DNA from 2 places in the Nocardia sp. CA-084685 genome. Region 2 is predicted to be linked to the other one. Evidence: riboswitches for the same ligand, from Rfam matches in the RefSeq annotation. Region 2 holds a riboswitch; the other holds the start of a gene.
The links. A riboswitch is a leader RNA that binds a small molecule or an ion and turns the genes downstream of it on or off. The one in region 2 is predicted to bind cobalamin.

Region 1 (9,612 bases), 1.9 Mb from region 2:
GCGGCGGTAGTCGGCCGTGTAGTCGGGAGCGCCCGCACCGGAGCGCAGTTGGTGACGTCCGCCGCGCACGGTCCGCAGGGTGGAATTAAGGGTCTCCTCGAAGTCGGCGAGCCTGCTGTCGACATAGTGGTCGCATTCGTCGCGCATCCGGTCGGCCTCTTCGTTCGCGCGGTCGATCAATCTGGCTGATTCGGCATGTGCGGCACGCACCACTTCGGTCTGCGCGACCAAGCGATCGCGCTCGACCACGCCCTCGGCGACCGAACGGTCATAGGAGTCCTTACCCGCCTCGATCATCCGCTCGGATTCGATACGGGCGCGACCGGTGACGGCCTCGAATTCGGCATTGCCGTCGGCGACGATGCGGTCGGCCTCGGCCTGCGCGGTATTCACCAGGTGCTCGGCATGTGCGCTGGCCTCGGCGACCATGCGATCGGCGTGGGCCTTGGCGTCGGCGAGAATGCGGTCGGCTTCCTCGCGGGCCGATCCAATGGTCTGGTCAGCCTGGTCATTGGCGGTGGTCACGGTCTTCTCGGCGGCGGCGCGAGCGTCGGAGACGATCTTGTCGCGATGATCGAGCACATCCTGGGCATCGTCGAGTTCGCCGGGCAACGCATCGCGCACGTCGTCGAGCAGTTCGAGCACGTCCCCGCGCGGCACGATGCAGCTGCGGGTCGGCGGGATGCCGCGCGCTTCTTCGACGATGGCGACCAACTCGTCGAGGGCTTCGAATACGCGATACATGCTCCTACCCCACTCTCCTGCAGACCTACGGCGAAACTCTCCGCCGTCAGCCCAGTGTGCCCCTCGTCACGGCTCCTGCCGAGTCACCCACCGGTGTGTCGTGTAGGTGTCTCGTACGCCACAAAAACAAGTGGAGGATATGCCTCCACTTGGTGCTACATTTATCCATGAAGGTCGAAAAACAAGATCTTCTTAAGCGGATCGCAGGCCCTGACCGGGACTGTGGAGATAGAGGAGGCCGACCGGGCGGATTGCGATAACCATCGCGGTTGTCCGTACCGAAGGCTCGTGTGGGATCGGAAAGACAATGACCGTACTGGAACTACCGCGGACGGCGGTTCTGCCGACAAGCAGTCTGTACACGCCGTGGGTGGGACCGTACCCGGTGCTGCAGTCGGCGACTGCAGCTCGGTTCGCCCAGTTGATGCAGTATCTGCGTGGCGACCGCGCGCTCGCTCAGCTGATCCGCTTCGCCTTGGTCGGCGGTTCCAGCAATGTCGCCTATGTCCTGCTGTTCTTCGCGATGCACGGCGTCGGCCCCCTGGTCGCCAATATCGCGGGCTCGGTCGTGAGCACCGTGATCGCCAACGAAATGCACCGTCAACTCACCTTCCACGCGGCGGGGCGGGTCGGCTGGTTCACCGCACAGTGGGAGGGTGGTGGGCTCGCGCTGGTCGGACTCGGGATCACCACCGCCGCACTCGCCGCGCTCGAGGTGTGGATGCCTGGTATGGGCGGTACGTTCCAGGCCGCGGCCATTCTGGCCATCACCGCTGCGGTGGGCGGTATGCGCTTCCTCGCCCTGCGCGGGTTGGTCTTCTGAGCTTTTATCACGAGTCCGCCCCGGTTCTTCGGAACCGGGGCGGATTTCGTTGGGGCGTTCAGCCTTTGCGTTCCGCGAGGCGATCGAGCAGGCGCTTGTGGACGGCGGCCGGAAGCATATCGGTGACATCGCCGCCGTAGGTCGCCACTTCCTTGACCAGTGAGCTGGACAGGAAGCTGAAGGCCGGGTTGGGGGCGATGAAGAAGGTGTCGACGCCGCTGAGCTTCTTGTTCATCTGCGCCATCTGCAGTTCGTAGCCGAAGTCGGTAGCATCGCGCAGACCCTTGACGATCGCGCCGATGCCCTCCTGCTTGGCGAAATCCACCAGCAGCCCCTGCCAGGAATCCACCCGGACATTGGGCAGGTGCGCGGTGGCCTCGCGCAGCATCTCCATGCGCTCCTCGACGCTGAACATCCCCTGTTTCTTGGGATTGATCATGACGGTCACCACGACCTCGTCGAACTGGGCTGCGGCCCGCGCGAAGACGTCGATATGTCCATTGGTCACCGGGTCGAACGAGCCCGGGCACAACGCTTCTGCCATGGACAGACGGTATCAGGAGGCCGGATCGTGGCCTCGAATGCCGCGATGGCGGAGTTACTCCGGGGCGAACTCGGCTAGTTCGATGCGGGTTTCGCCGTACTTGCGCGGCTTGGCGGGGATATAGCCTGCGGGCCAGACGATCTCGGGTGAGCGGATGGAACGCTCGACTACGACGAGGGCGTCCGGTGCCATCCAGTCGTGTTCGGCGAGGGCGCGTAGGTCGGCGGTGACCGTCGCGGTGTCGACGTCGTAGGGCGGATCGGAGAAGACCACGTCGTACTTTCCCGCGCCGCCGCCCGCCAGGACGGTGGCGACGGAGCCGATGCGGAGTTCGGCACCCGGCAGACCGAGGTCGGCGATATTGCCGCGCACGATGGCGGCGGCCTTGCGGTCGAACTCGATGAGTAGGGCGTGGGTGGCGCCGCGGGAGAGGGCCTCCAGGCCCAGTGCACCGGACCCGGCGTAGAGGTCGAGTACACGGAGGCCGTCGAAATCGATGCGGGCGTCGAGGGCGCTGAACAGGGCCTCGCGCACCCGATCGGAGGTGGGGCGGGTGCCCGCGGGCGGGACGCGTAGCCGGCGCCCGCCCGCGGTACCCGCGACGATCCGGGTCATTCGGCCGCGGACTCGCGCACCGTGAGTTCGACCAGCAGGTCACCGCCTTCGACCTGCTGTACCTTGCCGATCGCGACGCGCCCGACGATGCCCCCGCGCGGCGCGGTGATCGCTGCCTCCATCTTCATCGCCTCGATGGTGCCGACGGTATCGCCCGCCGCGATCGAATCGCCTTCGGACACGGCAAGTGTCACCACACCGGCGAACGGGGCAGCGATATGGCTCTGGTTGTTCTTATCAGCCTTCTCAGCGGCCGGGATATCGCTGGCGATGGATCGGTCGCGCACGGCCACCGGGCGCAGTTGGCCGTTCATGATGCACATGACCGTGCGCATACCGCGCTCATCGGGTTCGGAGATGGCCTCCAGTCCGATGAGCAGGGTGACGCCCTTCTCCAATTGCACACGGTGTTCCTCACCGCGGCGCAATCCGTAGAAGAACTGGTTTGCCGACAGGCCCATGGTGTCGCCGTACTTTTCCCGGTGGGCGAGGAATTCGGCGGTTGGGCCGGGGAACAGCAGCCGGTTGAGCGTGGCGCGGCGCTCTTCGGAGGAACCGGCGAGTCCGGCTTCGTCCGCCGGGGTCAGCGCGGTCTCCGGCTTGGCCGCGCCGCGCCCGGCCAACGCCCGACTGCGGAACGGCTCAGGCCAGCCGCCCGCCGGATTGCCGAGTTCGCCACGCAGGAAACCGATTACCGAATCCGGAATGTCGTAGCGGCCCGGATCGGCGGCGAAACTTTCGATGTCGACACCGGTGCCGACCAGTGCGAGCGCGAGGTCACCGACCACCTTCGAGGACGGAGTGACCTTGACCAGACGGCCCAGCAGTCGGTCTGCCGCAGCGTATTTCGCCTCGACCTCTTCGAAGCGGTCACCGAGACCGAGCGCGATGGCTTGCTGACGCAGATTCGACAGCTGACCGCCCGGAATCTCGTGGGTGTAGACCCGGCCGGTCGGCGCGGGCAGCCCGGATTCGAAGGGCGCGTATACCTTTCGCAGCGCCTCCCAGTACGGCTCCAGATCACAGACGTTCTGCAGGTTGAGACCGGTGTCGTATTCGCTGTGCGCCGCGGCCGCCACGATCGCGGAAAGCGCTGGCTGAGAAGTAGTTCCGGCCATGGCGGCACTCGCACCGTCGACCGCGTCCGCACCGGCCTGCCAGGCGGCGAGGTAGGTGGCCAGCTGACCGCCTGGAGTGTCGTGGGTGTGCACGTGCACCGGCAGGTCGAAGTTGCTGCGCAGCGCGGAAACCAGGGTCGCGGCAGCCGGGGCGCGCAACAGACCCGCCATATCCTTGATGGCCAGCACATGCGCACCCGCGTCGACGATCTGCTCGGCGAGCTTGAGATAGTAGTCGAGGGTGTAGAGGTTTTCGTCCGGGTTGGACAGATCGCCGGTATAGCTCATCGCGACTTCCGCGATGGCCGTACCGGTTTCGCGCACCGCATCGATGGCCGGGCGCATCTGATCGACATTGTTGAGCGCGTCGAAGATACGGAAGATGTCGATACCGGTGTCGGTCGCCTCCTGCACGAACGCGCGCGTCACCTGCTCCGGGTACGGCGTGTAACCGACCGTATTCCGTCCGCGCAGCAGCATCTGCAGACAGATATTCGGTACCGCCTCGCGCAGTGCCGCCAGCCGCTCCCACGGGTCCTCGAACAGGAAGCGCAGCGCCACATCGTAAGTCGCGCCGCCCCAAGCCTCGACGGACAGCAGCTCCGGTGTCAGACGCGCGACATGTCCGGCGACACCGAGCAGACCATTGGTGCGCACCCGAGTGGCCAGCAGCGACTGATGCGCATCACGGAAGGTGGTATCGGTGACCCCGACGGCCTTCTGCTCACGCAGCGCCTGCGCGAAGCCTTCGGGGCCCAAGCGCAGCAGCCGCTGACGGGAACCGTCCGGCGGCGGCACGCTCAGATCGATGGCGGGCAGTTTGTCGTGCGGATACACCGTCGTCGGACGCTCACCGTGCGGCTTGTTGACGGTGATATCGGCGAGGTAGTTGAGGATCTTGGTGCCGCGGTCGGCTGAACCGCGCAGGGTCAGCAACTGCCGGCGTTCATCGATGAACGAGGTGGTGACCCGGCCCGCCCTGAAGTCCGGATCATCCAGCACCGCGAGCAGGAACCCGATATTGGTGGTGACGCCGCGGATGCGGAATTCCGCGAGCGCACGGCTGGCGCGCGCCACCGCGGCGGGCAGATCGCGGCCGCGGCAGGTGAGCTTGACCAGCATCGAGTCGAAGTAGGCGCCGATTTCCGCGCCCAGGTTCGCGCCGCCATCGAGACGAATACCCGCGCCGCCGGGGGTGCGGTAAGCGGTGATGCGGCCGGTGTCGGGGCGGAACCCGTTGGCCGGATCCTCGGTGGTGATCCGGCACTGCAGGGCCGCACCGCGAATGGCGACCTTGTCCTGGCTCAGGCCGAGCTGCTCGAGGCTCTCCCCCGCAGCGATGCGCAGCTGGGACTGCACCAGATCGACATCGGTGATCTCCTCGGTCACCGTGTGCTCGACCTGGATACGCGGGTTCATCTCGATGAAGACGTGGTTGCCGCGCTCGTCGAGCAGGAATTCGACAGTGCCCGCGCAGCTGTAGCCGATCTGGCGAGCGAAGGCCACCGCATCGTTGCAAATGCGCTCGCGCAGTGCGGGATCCAGATTCGGGGCGGGCGCGAGCTCGATTACCTTCTGATGGCGGCGCTGCACCGAACAGTCCCGCTCGAACAGGTGCATGACATTGCCGTGCTGATCGGCCAGGATCTGCACCTCGATGTGGCGCGGGTTGACCACGGCCTGTTCCAGAAAGACGGTCGGGTCACCGAAGGCCGACTCCGCCTCGCGGGACGCGGCCTCGATCGATTCGCGCAACTGTGCCGGATCGGCGACCCGGCGCATACCGCGCCCACCGCCGCCCGCGACGGCCTTCACGAAGATCGGATATTCCAGGTCCTCGGATGCGGCCAGCAGTTCGTCCACATCGGCGGAAGGGGCGCTGGAGCGCAGCACCGGCAGCCCCGCCGCTCGTGCCGCCTCGATCGCGCGGGCCTTGTTACCAGCCAGTTCGAGCACTTCGGCCGATGGACCGATGAAAGTGATGCCCGCGCGGGCGCAGGCCGCCGCGAGGTCCGGGTTCTCCGACAGGAAGCCATAACCGGGGTAAATGGCGTCGGCACCCGCGGACTTGGCCGCCTCGATGATCGCCTCGATCGACAGGTACGCCCGGACCGGGTGCCCCTGTTCGCCGATCTGGTAGGACTCCGCGGCCTTCAACCGGTGGACCGAGTTGCGATCCTCGTACGGGAAGACCGCAACCGTCCCGATGCCGAGTTCGTAGGCCGCTCGGAAGGCGCGGATGGCGATCTCGCCACGGTTGGCAACCAAGACTTTCGAGAACATTGAACTAAGGTACCCGTCCCGGAATCGTGGACTGACAGGGAAGTCACTTTCGCAGGAATCTTCACAACCGGTCCTAGCATGCTTGCGAAGTTGTGTTCATACCGCTGACACATAGCTGTGTTATTTGGCCGCGGCTTCGCCGCGGCGTGTTCGCGGCCCCCTGTGTCTCGCGTCCGAGCCGTCGAGACTCGCGCCTCCGGCGCATGCGCTTCGACGGCTCGAACGCGAGACGGACCGCGAACGATCGCTCGCAAGACTCGCTCCGTTGCGGTTGCTGGTAGCAGGGCATTCAGCACCCACTGCACGCATACCAGATGGTTGTGTCCCGCGCCTGCGAGTACATGCGCTCCAACGACACGAACGCGAGACGGACCGCGAACGGTCGCGCAAGCATCTCGCTCCGTGGTAGACGCCAGTGCTTACTGGCGCACGCAAAAGGGATGGCTGAACAGACTATGCTGGTCGACGCAGCTGGTTCGCCGTGCGTAGACGAGATGGAGCCCCGTCGTCGCGTTACGGAGTCGAGTTCGCGGATCGGGTAGCCGGTGCGCGGATGAGAGGGAACCCGGTGAGAATCCGGGACTGTCCCGCAGCGGTATGCAGGAACGACCGCCGTCATCAGCACTGGGCAAGCCGTAGCGACTTCGGTCAGCCCGGGAAGCGACGGCCAGTAGGTGAGCCCCGTACGGGGTCGGCCAGAAGGCCCGTGCCCGCAAGTCCGAAGACCTGCCAGCCGTGTCGGATACGCCGTATCCGGCGGCCACCGCCTCGTGGATTGGGCGCGCGGATCTCTGGTGTGATTGTCGGGCTCCGTCGGTGCACCGGCACGTCACTCGGTCTCCGCTAGCTCGTAGGGCGATGGTCTTCGATCTCAGCACTGGAGAAATTCGTGACTGTTACACATAACCCGTTCACCGCGACGGTTCTCGGTCTCCCGCGGGTGGGGCCGCACCGTGAGCTCAAGCGCGCCACCGAGTCCTACTGGGCCGGGCGAATCGACGCGGCGCGACTGCACGCGATCGCCGCTGACCTGCGCCGCGATCAGCTGACCGAATTGCACAGCGCCGGACTGGATTCCATCCCAGTCGGCACCTTTTCCTATTACGACCAGGTGCTCGATACCGCCGTGCTGCTCGGCGCGCTGCCGCCCCGGGTCGCCGGTATCGCCGATCCGCTGGATCGCTATTTCGCGGCGGCACGCGGCACCGACACCGTCGAGCCGCTGGAAATGACCAAGTGGTTCGATACCAACTACCACTATCTGGTGCCGGAAATCGGTCCGGAGACGGTGTTCTCGCTGCAGCCATCGAAGGTGCTCGATGAGTTGCGGGAGGCGCTCGCACTGGGGGTGCCCGCGCGCCCGGTGGTGGTCGGGCCTATCACCTTCCTGAAGCTGGCCAAGGCGACAGGCGGTGCGGCACTGGATCGCCTCGATGAGCTGGTGCCGCTCTATCGGGAGCTGTTGCGGCTGCTGGCCGTGGCGGGCGCGGAGTGGGTGCAGCTCGACGAACCCATCTTGGTCACCGATCTGAGCGCTGACGAGTTGGAACTCGTACGGCGCAGCTACGCCGAGCTGTCCCGCGCGACGGATCGTCCCGCACTGCTCGTTGCCACCTACTTCGGCAGGCCGGGTGCGGCGTTGAGCGCCTTGGCCGAGACCGAAATCGAAGGTATCGCAGTGGATTTCACGGCTGAAGTCCCCGATATGGTGCCCGAGCTGATGGACAAACTGCTGGTGGCGGGTGTGGTCGACGGACGTAATGTCTGGCGGGCCGATCTGGACAGTGCTTTGGCGACGCTCGGCACGCTGGTGGGATGTGCGAAATCCATTGCGGTGTCGAGTTCCTGCTCGTTGCTGCATGTGCCTTACACCTTGGCGAGCGAAACCGGCCTCGACCAACGGCTGCGTTCGTGGCTGGCGTTCGGCACGGAGAAGGTCGCGGAGGTGCGGTCACTCGCGACCGGACTGCGCGCGGGGCCCGAGGCGATCCGGGATGAATTGGCAACGGTCCGTGCCGCTCTCGCGACTAGGGGCACCGATCCTCGTTCGAACAATTCGCAGGTGCGGGCGCGGCTGGCCACGCTGGGTCCCGAGGCAACTCGACGGGCTCCCGCGGACCAGCGGCGGACGTTGCAGGCCGAGCGGCTGGGGCTGCCATCGCTGCCGACGACGACCATCGGCTCATATCCACAGACCTCGACGATCCGACTGGCGCGTGCGGCACTGCGCAAGGGCGAGATCGACCAGGCCGAGTACGTGCGACGGATGCGGTCCGAAATCGCGGATGTCATTGCGCTACAAGAGAAACTCGGCCTGGACGTGCTGGTGCACGGCGAGCCGGAGCGCAATGACATGGTGCAGTACTTCGCCGAGCAGCTCGACGGATTCGCCGCCACCGAGGCGGGTTGGGTGCAGTCCTACGGCACCCGTTGCGTGCGGCCGCCGATTCTGTTCGGGGATGTGGCGCGGCCCGCGCCGATGACGGTGGATTGGATAAGCTACGCGCAATCGTTGACCGATAAGCCGGTCAAGGGCATGCTGACCGGCCCGGTGACGATTCTGGCTTGGTCGTTCGTGCGCGATGACCAACCATTGGCGGATTCGGCACGTCAGGTGGCGTTGGCGATCCGGGACGAGACGCTCGATCTGCAGGCCGCGGGCATTCGGATCATCCAGGTCGACGAGCCCGCACTGCGGGAGCTGCTGCCGCTGCGTGTGGCTGATCAGGGCGAGTACCTGGATTGGTCGGTCGAAGCGTTTCGGTTGGCAACCTCCGGGGTGTCGGATGCCACTCAGATCCACACCCATCTCTGCTATTCGGAATTCGGTGAGGTCATCGATGCGATCGCCGGATTGGATGCCGATGTGACCTCGATCGAGGCGGCGCGCTCGCATATGGAGGTGCTCGACGATTTGACTGCCGCTGGCTTCGATCTCGGTGTCGGACCGGGGGTGTACGACATCCACTCACCCCGGGTGCCGAGTGTGGAGGAGATCACCGCCGCCCTGCGTGCCGCACTGAAGGCCGTTCCCGCCGAACGACTTTGGGTCAATCCGGACTGCGGATTGAAGACGCGTGGGCCGGTCGAGGTGGAGGCGTCGTTGCGCAATCTCGTCACAGCCGCGGCCGCGGTGCGCTAGCCGGATAGTGCGCTCGCCCTCTCGAAACGGGAGGGCGGGCGCGCTCGCCAGGGTTCGCGCCCGTCCCGCTGTTGGCCCAACGGTGTCCACGCCGAACTCGACAGTGGCCAGGTCGTCCTATGCGAACACCCGACCGCGCGATCGACCACATCCGCACACGACCACGCCGCCCGATAGCGCGGTGTGGTCGCCGCGCTATCGGGCTGCCTGTCAATGAGATTCGGTCCCGGGGAACGGCCGGAGCCGACGGCGCGGCGTGTACCGCTCACAATTCTCACCGTTGCGCACCATCGGCCGCATGCGCGACCGCGCGCTCACTCCCCGCCGCCAAACCGTATGACAT
Region 2 (9,612 bases):
GGCATCGAGATGCAACAACGTGCTCATGATTTCTCCCGTAAATTTAACTGGACACTTTGTCCGGTTGATACGGTACGGACAACCGGACGCAATGTCCAGTTACTGGGAATATCGAGTACAGTCGGGATCATGAACAGTGATATAGACCTGCTCAGCGGGCATGCGGCGGCGCCGACCGAGCGCGCGGACGCGGCCCGCAACCGGGCCAAGGTGCTCGCCGCGGCCGCCGAACTGTTCGCAACGCGGGATCCGCGCACCGTCACGATGGACGACATCGCCAAGGCGGCGGGGGTCGGGCGCGGCACGCTGTATCGCCGTTATCCGGATACGAATTCGATCGCCGTCGCACTGCTCGACGAACACGAACGCGCTCTGCAGGAGCAGTTGTTGCGCGGTGCGCCGCCGCTGGGTCCCGGCGCGCCACCCGCCGAACGACTCGCTGCGTTCTATGCCGCCATGGTCGAATTATTGGACCAGCACGCGGATTTGGTGCTCGGTGCCGAGACTGGCGGCGCACGGTTCGCGACAGGCGCCTACGGCTTCTGGTTCGCGCACGTCCGGTCGCTCTTGGTGGCAGCCGGTGTCGGTGAACCGGACGCCATGGTCGATTCGCTGCTCGCGCCGTTGGCTGCCGAGGTCTATCAGCAGCAGCGGACACGGGGGCTCACCTCCGCGCAGATCGCGGCGGCGCTGGCCGAATTGGCCCGTTCCGTACTGTCGGAGAATGCGCCGAACCGTTGACGAACTGCTGTCCGCCAACGGTTTTCGGCTACTGAAACGTCAGGCCATATCGCGTCGCCGCACCAGCCACATCGTGCCCGCCGCGAACAGTGCCACGTACACCAACAGCGCGATGAGCGACTGAGCCCGCGGCAGGATATCGAGCACACCCGGCGTCGAAGGCCCGTCGACGGTCCGCATCGCACCGGCCATCGAACCCGCCGCCGTACCCGGCAGATGATCGGTGAGCACCTTGATCGGACTGAAGATCGCCGCCACGCCGCGCAGCAGATTCTCCACCACCAGCACCCAAACCAGCCCGAGCCCGACGGCCAGTGCCGGACCGCGCGCGATCGCGCCGATCATCGCACCGGCGAGCGTCCACATGCCGAGAATCGCTGTGCCGGTGATGATTCCGTTCACCGCCTGCCCCAGGCCGGGCAGTGCGAGCGACTGCGACTGGGTCATCGCGATTATCGACGCGACCCCGACATCCGCCACGAATGCGACGCACACCAGCCCGATTACCGTGACCGCCAGGCTGACCAGCGCACCGCCGATGGCATTGTTTCGCGACGGACCCTGGGTGAGCACGGTTTTCCAAGTGCCCCAGCCGTAACCGCTACCGATGGTCAATGCGCCGAGAATGAGCATCAGCGCGCCACCGAACATTGCCATGCCCTGGGTGAAGACCTCCGGCACCGCGGCGGGCAACATCTGGTGCAGCAGCACGTCTTTGGGCACGCCGTTCGACATCGTCTTCATATCGCCGGAGGAGTAGGCGAGGTAGTTGAAGAGGTAGGAAAAGGTGAGATTCAGCAGGATCCAGGTGCCGAGAATGATCCAGAATGCGGGCCACTTGCGCAGTCGCAGCATTTCCGCTTTCGTGCTTGCCATCAGGTCTTTCCCGATCATTTCACCGGCTCCAATCGGGTCATTTCGAAGAACACTTCTTCAAGGGACTTTTCGTCGGTCCGCAGTTCCAGCAGGTCCGCGCCCGATTCGACGACCGCACGCGCGACCACCGGGGCGCTGGCAGCACCCGCCTCGATTCGAATTCCACCCGCGGTCAACATGGCCGAGCGCTCGCCGACCACGCGGCGTACCGCGGGAAATGCCACCTCCAGCGGTTCGGCGCGCAGCAAAAGCGAAGAGGCGCCGCGCAATTCGGCGACGGTGGATTCGGTGAGCAGTTGTCCGCCGGAGATCACCCCGACGCGGTCGCAGATCTCCTGGACCTCGCTGAGCATGTGGCTGGACAACAGCACCGTGTGACCATCACCGGCGAGAGTCGTGATGAGCTCCCGCATTTCGGCCATGCCCTGTGGGTCGAGGCCATTGGTCGGCTCGTCCAGAATCAGCAGATCGGGACGGCCGAGCAGGGCCGCCCCGACGCCGAGGCGCTGCTTCATGCCGAGGGAGTAGCTGCGGAATTTATCGTCGGCGCGATTGGCGAGGCCGACGAGGTCGAGTGCGTGCTCTACCTCGACGGGCTCGATGCCGCGGTATTTCGCGAGTACCCGCAGGTTGTCGCGGCCGGTGAGGTACGGGTAGAAGCCGGGGCCCTCGATGAGGACGCCGATGCGGCGCACCACAGCCGGATCGCCGGGGGTATGCCCGAGCACGGTGGCGGTGCCCTCGGTAGGACGGATCAAACCGACGAGCATCCGCAGCGTGGTCGTCTTACCCGCACCGTTCGGGCCGAGGAAGCCGTAGATCTCGCCGGGCGCGACATTCATATGCACGCCGTCGACGGCTGTATGCGTGCCGAAGCGTTTGGTCAGCCCTGCGGTGACCACGATGGAATCTGTCATGCACCGAGAATCCGCCCCCGACCAGGGGGGACACATCCGTCGCGCGGCGATGCTCGGCGTACGTAAAGCGGCCTACGAAAGACCGTGAAAGCGGCCGTGAGGACTGATGTCGCCCAGCATATGCTCCGGTCACCGCAGCGGTGCCGACGATGTGCATCAGCGCGGCGTATGCGCCGCCACCGTCGCGGAGCGAGGGTGTTCGGGAATGCCCAAATCCTGGACGTCACCTCGACTGACGGCCCGTGACGCGACCATGTGAGGCCGCGATCGGAAATATATTCGGGGGAGGAGGGCGGGCATACGTAGCGCGGCGGACGTCGTGACGCGTCCGGGCTAATAGGCTGCACATGTGACAGCGCCAGGGGAATCGAAACGTGGCCCGGTCGTTCAGGACTGGGTGCTCGCGCTCGTCGTCGCGGTGATACAGATCGGTGGGGGACGCAATGCCAACCTGCGCCAGACCGGAGTGCACTCACTCGACGCGCTCGGCTATGTGCTGTTGCTCATCGGACCGGTGGCGCTCTTGCTACGCCGTTCCTACCCGCTGCCCGCGCTGCTCGTGACGATCGCGACCTGCGCGGTGTATCTGCTGCGCGGCTACGGCTACGGCCCGATTTTCGTTTCCCTGGTGATCGCATTCATCAGCGCCGCGATCGTCGGATCACGCTGGTGGACATATCCGCTCGCGCCGATCGGCTATCTCGTGCTGCTGTGGCCGCTGCCCGCGCTGGTCGGGCATCCGGCCGACCCGTGGCTGGCCTTCGGCATGATCGCCTGGCTGGGGATACTGGTCGCGATCGCCGAGGGTATCCGTCAGCGCAAGGCAGTGCTTGTCGCCCGAAGGCAGCGGGCCGAGGCGGCGCGTCGCGATGAGGAGGCGCAGCGGGAACGGCGAGCCAGTGAAGAGCGGCTTGCGATCGCGCGTGAGCTGCACGATGTCCTGGCGCACAGTCTTTCGCTGATCAATGTTCAGTCCTCGGTGGCGTTGGAGCTTTTCGCCAAGAAACCGGAACAGGCCCAATCTGCGCTCGCGGCGATCAAGACGGCGAGCAAGGATGCGTTGGTCGAGGTGCATACGTTGCTGCACGCGATCCGCAACGGTAGCGCGGCCGAAGTGCGCGACTCCGATGTCGAGCTCGAGACCGAATCAGCGCCTGCGCAATCGCAACGGGCCCAAGGCAATTCTGTTGCTCGCAGCGTCGAGGATCGGCCGTCCGCGCCGCGGAGCCCGGCTCCGAGCATCCAAGACTTGGACGCACTGCTGCAGCGCACTCGCGCGGCTGGTCTCACGGTCGACACCCGCATAATCGGCACCGCACACAAGCTGCCAAGCGTCGTCGATGTGGCGGCGGCCCGCATCATCCAGGAATCGCTGACCAATGTGGTCCGCCACGCACCCGGCGCGCCGGCCGCGGTGACCATCCGCTACGCCGCCGATTCGGTCGAGATCACCATCGACAATGCTCGCGCCACCGGCACACAATCGAAGTCCGGGGCCAGCGGCGGCAATGGCATTCTCGGCATGCGCGAGCGCGCCCACGCCCTCGGCGGCCAGCTCATCGCCGGTCCCCGGCCGAGTGGCGGATACCGCGTGGTGGCTCGGCTACCGTCCCAGGTGGGGGCTCAGGAGGAGGCGCGATGAACGCGGGATCCCGTGGCAATTCGACAGGTGGGCCGGTTCGGGTGCTTGTTGCAGACGATCAGGCGCTTGTGCGCGGCGGTTTCGTCGCGCTGCTCGACGCGCAGGACGGCATCGAGGTGGTGGGCGAGGCCGACAACGGTGAACAAGCCGTCCGCATGACCCGCAGTCTGACCCCGGACGTGGTCCTGATGGATATCAGAATGCCCGTTCTGGACGGACTTGCCGCCACCCGAATGATCGCTGAGGATCCGAAACTCGCCGAGGTGCGGGTAGTTGTTCTGACCACCTTCGAACTCGACGAATACGTCTTCGAAGCGATGCGCGCGGGGGCAACGGGGTTCCTGGTCAAACACACCGAGCCCGCTGATCTCGTCCGCGCTGTCCGAGTCGTCGCCGCGGGTGATGCCCTGCTCTCGCCCGGCGTTACGCGCCGCCTCATCGCCGAGTTCTCGGCCCACGCCAAACAACCCCCGCCCGCCGCCTTCACCGAGTTGACCGACCGCGAGCGCCAGGTGATGACCCTGGTAGCCGAGGGCCTCACCAATGCCGAAATCGGCGAGCGCCTGTTCATGAGCCCCGCCACCGCCCGCACCCATGTCAGCCGCATTCTCATGAAACTGGACGCGCGAGACCGCACCCAACTCGTAGTCATGGCCTACGAATCCGGCATGGTCCGACCCCGCTGGCAATAATGCTGTCGCGCACCCGGTGACTACCGCGCTACCAAATAGCCTGTGCGAGCGTGTCACTACCGTTGCGACACCAATGCCCGGAAGTAGCGGCGGGCACTCGGGTGGTACATGGCGGGGATGGCAATCAGGACGGCGACGATGTGGCCGGTGCGCAAGGTTCCGATGATCACCGCTGACGCGGTGAGGTTGTCGAATAGGTCGCTGATCTGCTTGGCGGACAACGTGGCTGCCAGTGGTTCGATTATCAGCGAGGCCAGGCCGATCACGCCGATGCCAACGGTGAGCACCGTCCTGGCCCAGCGGGCACCGCGCGCCATCCGGACGGCCACGCCGAGAACCGCCAGATAGATTCCGCCGCGAATAGCCAGACCTGTTGCAAGCGAGCCGATATCGGCGTTCGGACGGTCCAATTGCACGGCAGTGTAGGCGATGGCCTCGCCGACGCCGCATAGCAGCGCGATGACAAGTCCGGTGAATGCCACGGCAACCGAGCGTGGTCGGTCGTTTCGTAGCCGTACGGAAAAGGCAGTGCCGGTCATAAGACCAACACTGCCTTTCGCGGTCCGGACTATGGATCAGCCCGCGGTAGCAACTGAGGCTCGTACCGGAGTGCTATCGCGCATGGCGAATTCGGTGAGTGCCGCGAAGCCGAGGCCGAGGCAGGCCCACAGAGTGGCCGTCTCGCCGAGCGATGTCGCACGGAATTGCCACAGCAGCACAGCCGGGAAATCGTCGTTCACCTCGTTGACGCCGGGCAACAGGACGTACCCGAGCACGACAATGAGCACGAACGCCGCGACCCCGGCGATCAGCCGGACCGTACCCAGTTGCGCGGCAAGCAGTTTGTAGACGAACAGCCCGATGCCGACCGCAGCCAGGCCGAGTAGCACCGCTGCGACCCACAGCAGAGTGCGCTGGTTGATGGTGTCCGGTTCACCAACGGCGGGTGGATTGGCCGGGTATTTGAAGAACGGCACCGCGACAATCGCGGTCCAACCGGCCAATGCCAATCCGAGTGCGAGCTTGGGCCCCGACAAGCTGGTGTACCGCCGGGCGAAATAAGCGACCGAAGCGAAGATCGCCCCGAGCGCGAGCCCGGCAAGCCCGAGAGCAAGGAACTGCCCGAACTTCTGTCCGGAACGGCTGACCAGCGCTTCTTCCTCGTCGCCGTGCGTATGCGCGGCTGGTTCGTTGACGTGCTCGGCCGCGTGTTCTCCAGCGGAATCGGCTTCTTCGATGGAGATGGCGGCATCGATCTTGGGTTCGCCGACGAAGTAGCCCACTGTCGCAGCCAGCAGACCGGCGATGAGGCCGGCCAGCAGGCCACGGAGCAGCAGGGTCTTGAGGGATCCGATCAATGGCACGGCACACCGAGCAGGTGACGTCCGTCGTGCATGAGCTCATGCAGGTACATCCCGCTGCGCGAGATGACGCCCTGGTCGAAGCCGACCAGGTACAGCGTGAGCAATGCGAGAAGAACGACGCCCACCGCGATGAGCAGCGTGCCGAGTGAATCAGTTGCCCGACTCGGTGAATGCGCGATAGCCATTCGAGTCCTCCTAGGGATGCGCGTCCCGTGAGTTGTTCGGTGCGAAGGTGCCGGTGTCTGGCTTTCCGGCACCAAGGACTCGGTGCAAGAACACAGTGGCGCGACCGCTTCGGAATTTCACCGAATTACCGCGTCACCCTCGCGTTTGTCATTTCGAACTGTGACATCCGTTCGCACCCGCCGTCAACACGGCGGGCAACTTGCCCAGGCCGGGATGGGCGAGTCGCGCGCCGCGTCTGTGTCCAGCGGTTTCAGGAAGCGGACTTGGCCGCGACGTCCAGCACGACCTCGAACTCCAGCAGCGAGGCACCCGTGGAAACCGGCTTCTGCCGCTCGCCGGCGTGCGCCTCGCGCGCGGGTCCGTCCCGCCACGCCGCGAACGACTCCTCCGAATCCCACTGGGTGACAACGAAGTACCGGTTCTCCCCGGCCACCGGACGCAACAACTGGAAGCCGAGGAAACCCGGCGAGCCCTCGACCGCATGCGCGCGATGGGCGAATCGCTTCTCCAACTCGGGGCCAGCGCCCTCCGGAACCTCGATCGCATTGATCTTCACAACAGCCATGGCTCCGACGATACGTCCGTGCCAACCGGGCACCCCGCGGCGCATGCGGGGTAGACCATCGGAGGTGAGTCGATTGCGAGACTCTGCGATGACGGCTCTTACGAGCGAGGAGCTCGCGTGCGAGTCGTCGAAGCGCCTGTGACGAAGTCACGGGACTCGCCTTCCCGCATGCGGGCAGTAGGTGCCGAACGTCCCGTTCCAGCAACCACCACGGAGCTGTCTTACGTGCGATGTTCGCGGCCCGTCTCGCGTCCGAGCCGTCGAAGCGCCTGTGACGAAGTCACGGGACTCGCCTTCCCGCATGCGGGCAGTAGGTGCCGAACGTCCCGTTCCAGCAACCACCACGGAGCGAGTCTTACGTGCGATGTTCGCGGCCAGTCTCGCGTGCGAGTCGTCGAAGCGCATGCGCCGCAGGCGCGAGTCTCGACGGCTCGGACGCGAGACACCAGGGGGCCGCGAACCCGCCGCGCCGAAGGCGCGGCAAGATAACACAGTGTTGTACGACGAAGGCGGAGCGGGAGTGCCGATCCTGCTGCTGCACGGACTGATGGGCAGTGCCCGCACCTGGCGCGATCAACTGGGCTGGCTGCGGAAGTTCGGCCACATCTACACCTTCGACGCCGCTGGTCACGGTCGCCCCGCACCCGTGGAGCCGACCACCGAGGCCTTCATCGATGACCTCGCTTCGGCGACCGCCGAAATTTCCGAACCCATGGTGGTCATCGGACATTCGATGGGTGGCCTGCACGGCTGGGTATTCGCGGCGCAGTATCCGCAGCGGGTGCGCGCGCTGGTGGTCGAGGATATCGCCCCCGACTTCCGCGGCCGCACCGCCGCGAACTGGGCGGCCATGATCGAGGCCTGGCCGCAGCCATTTCCGAATGCGGACGCGGTGTTGGATTTCTTCGGCCCGATCGCCGGGCGGTACTTCCTCGACTCTTTCGATCAGGGGCCGGACGGCTATCGCCTACACGGTTCGGTCGCGACCTTCCGCGATATCTCCGAGGAGTGGGGGACCCGCGACTTCTGGACGCAATGGCGCGCGGTCGAAGCGCCGGCGCTCTTGATCGAAGGCGAATTCACCATCACCCCCGCGGGGCAGATGCGGCAGATGGCCGAGGTCCATCCCGATGCCGTCTACGTCCGAATCCCGAACTCCGGACACCTGGTTCACGACGATCAGCCCGAGCGCTACCGCACCGAGGTAGAAGCCTTCCTTCGCAAAATTCTCGACCACCGCGTACGAGATTGATCTCGTCAGCTGGACAGGGCTGACAAGCCGTCGTGGCCCTTCATGTGGTCGGGATTGCGGCCACTACAACCCCGGTTGCGATTGGTTCAGCCCTCGCCGGCCAGGGCGAACAGCCCGTCGGGAGTCTGTTCGATGAGGCCATCGACGAGCAGCGAGTCCAATGCGCGGTCGCGTTGGCCGGGATCGCGAGTCCAGGCCAGATCCAGGCGGATTCGCTCGACCGGACCAGCCGCCTCGCGCAACACGTCGAGCAACCGGCCACGCGCCTGACGATCGGTGCCCTCGTACTTCTGCGTCTTGCGCACCACATCGGAGACCGGCCTGCCCGCGGAAACCCACGCGCATTCGGGCAGCGGGCAGCGCGAGCAGTCGGGCGTGCGAGCCCTGCATACCGTCGCGCCGAGCTCCATCAGCGCGGCGGAAAACATTGCGGCATGGTCGATTCGGCGCGGCAGTAGCGCTTCGGTCTCGGGCAGATCGCGCGACGACGGATTCCCCGCCTCCGCCCGCCCGTGCACCGCACGCGCGACCACGCGGCGAACATTGGTGTCCACCACCGGAACTCGCTGTCCGTAGGCGAAACAAGCCACCGCACGCGCGGTATACGCGCCGATACCCGGCAGACCGAGCAGCACATCGACATCGGTCGGCACCTCGTCGCCGTGCTCCTCGGCGAGCACCTTGGCGCATTCGTGCAGCCGCAACGCCCGCCGCGGATAGCCGAGCTTGCCCCAGGCGCGCAGCACCTCGGCCTGCGATGAGGCCGCCATGGCCGAGGGGACGGGCCAGCGCGCGACCCACTCGCGCCAGATCGGCTCGACCCGCACCACCGGCGTCTGCTGCAGCATGATTTCGCTCATCAGGATCTGCCAGGCGGTGACGTCCTCGCGCCGCCACGGCAGGTCCCGCGCGGTCGCCCGGTACCAGTCCAGCAACGACTCGGCATCCACCCGGTTGCTGCCCGTCGTGATCTCGGTTTTTCCGCCTGTACGCTGTTGCGCTGCGCCGCCCTCCGACACTGCCCTCACCGTTCCTATTGTCCTGCGGCCGGTCGATATTTGCCGAGCCGTAACGAACCGGACTCGCTGGTAACCACTGCGATGTGCACAATGGTCGGTATGCCGGATTCCAACCCGATCAGTGCCTGGAAATCCCTTCGCGAGGGCAATGAACGCTTCGTGAGCGGCAACCTGCTGCATCCTAGCCAGGGTGCGGTCGACCGGGCCAAGCTCGTCAGCGGCCAGCACCCGCACGCGATCCTGTTCGGCTGCGGTGACTCCCGCGTTGCCGCAGAACTGATTTTCGACCAGGGCCTCGGCGATATGTTCGTCGTGCGCACCGCGGGCCATGTCGTGGACAGCTCGGTGCTCGGCTCGA

Region 1: another riboswitch for cobalamin. It lies ahead of metE (5-methyltetrahydropteroyltriglutamate--homocysteine S-methyltransferase); the one in region 2 lies ahead of ACQP2U_RS39765 (CbtB domain-containing protein).

The regions. Positions count from the first base shown of each region.
Region 1 is NZ_CP192094.1:7,112,381-7,121,992, forward strand. It holds gene ACQP2U_RS31615 (DivIVA domain-containing protein) at 1-744, opposite strand, end outside; gene ACQP2U_RS31620 (GtrA family protein) at 1,052-1,567, shown strand; gene coaD (pantetheine-phosphate adenylyltransferase) at 1,626-2,111, opposite strand; gene rsmD (16S rRNA (guanine(966)-N(2))-methyltransferase RsmD) at 2,166-2,726, opposite strand; gene ACQP2U_RS31635 (pyruvate carboxylase) at 2,723-6,127, opposite strand; cobalamin riboswitch at 6,647-6,875, shown strand; gene metE (5-methyltetrahydropteroyltriglutamate--homocysteine S-methyltransferase) at 7,017-9,269, shown strand.
Region 2 is NZ_CP192094.1:9,015,224-9,024,835, reverse strand. It holds gene ACQP2U_RS39805 (FMN-dependent NADH-azoreductase) at 1-27, opposite strand, end outside; gene ACQP2U_RS39800 (TetR/AcrR family transcriptional regulator) at 130-741, shown strand; gene ACQP2U_RS39795 (ABC transporter permease subunit) at 781-1,617, opposite strand; gene ACQP2U_RS39790 (ABC transporter ATP-binding protein) at 1,632-2,534, opposite strand; gene ACQP2U_RS39785 (sensor histidine kinase) at 2,884-4,176, shown strand; gene ACQP2U_RS39780 (response regulator transcription factor) at 4,173-4,868, shown strand; gene ACQP2U_RS39775 (hypothetical protein) at 4,925-5,350, opposite strand; gene ACQP2U_RS39770 (CbtA family protein) at 5,444-6,232, opposite strand; gene ACQP2U_RS39765 (CbtB domain-containing protein) at 6,223-6,417, opposite strand; cobalamin riboswitch at 6,449-6,603, opposite strand; gene mhuD (mycobilin-forming heme oxygenase MhuD) at 6,669-6,983, opposite strand; gene ACQP2U_RS39755 (alpha/beta fold hydrolase) at 7,477-8,235, shown strand; gene ACQP2U_RS39750 (A/G-specific adenine glycosylase) at 8,322-9,206, opposite strand; gene ACQP2U_RS39745 (carbonic anhydrase) at 9,354-9,612, shown strand, end outside.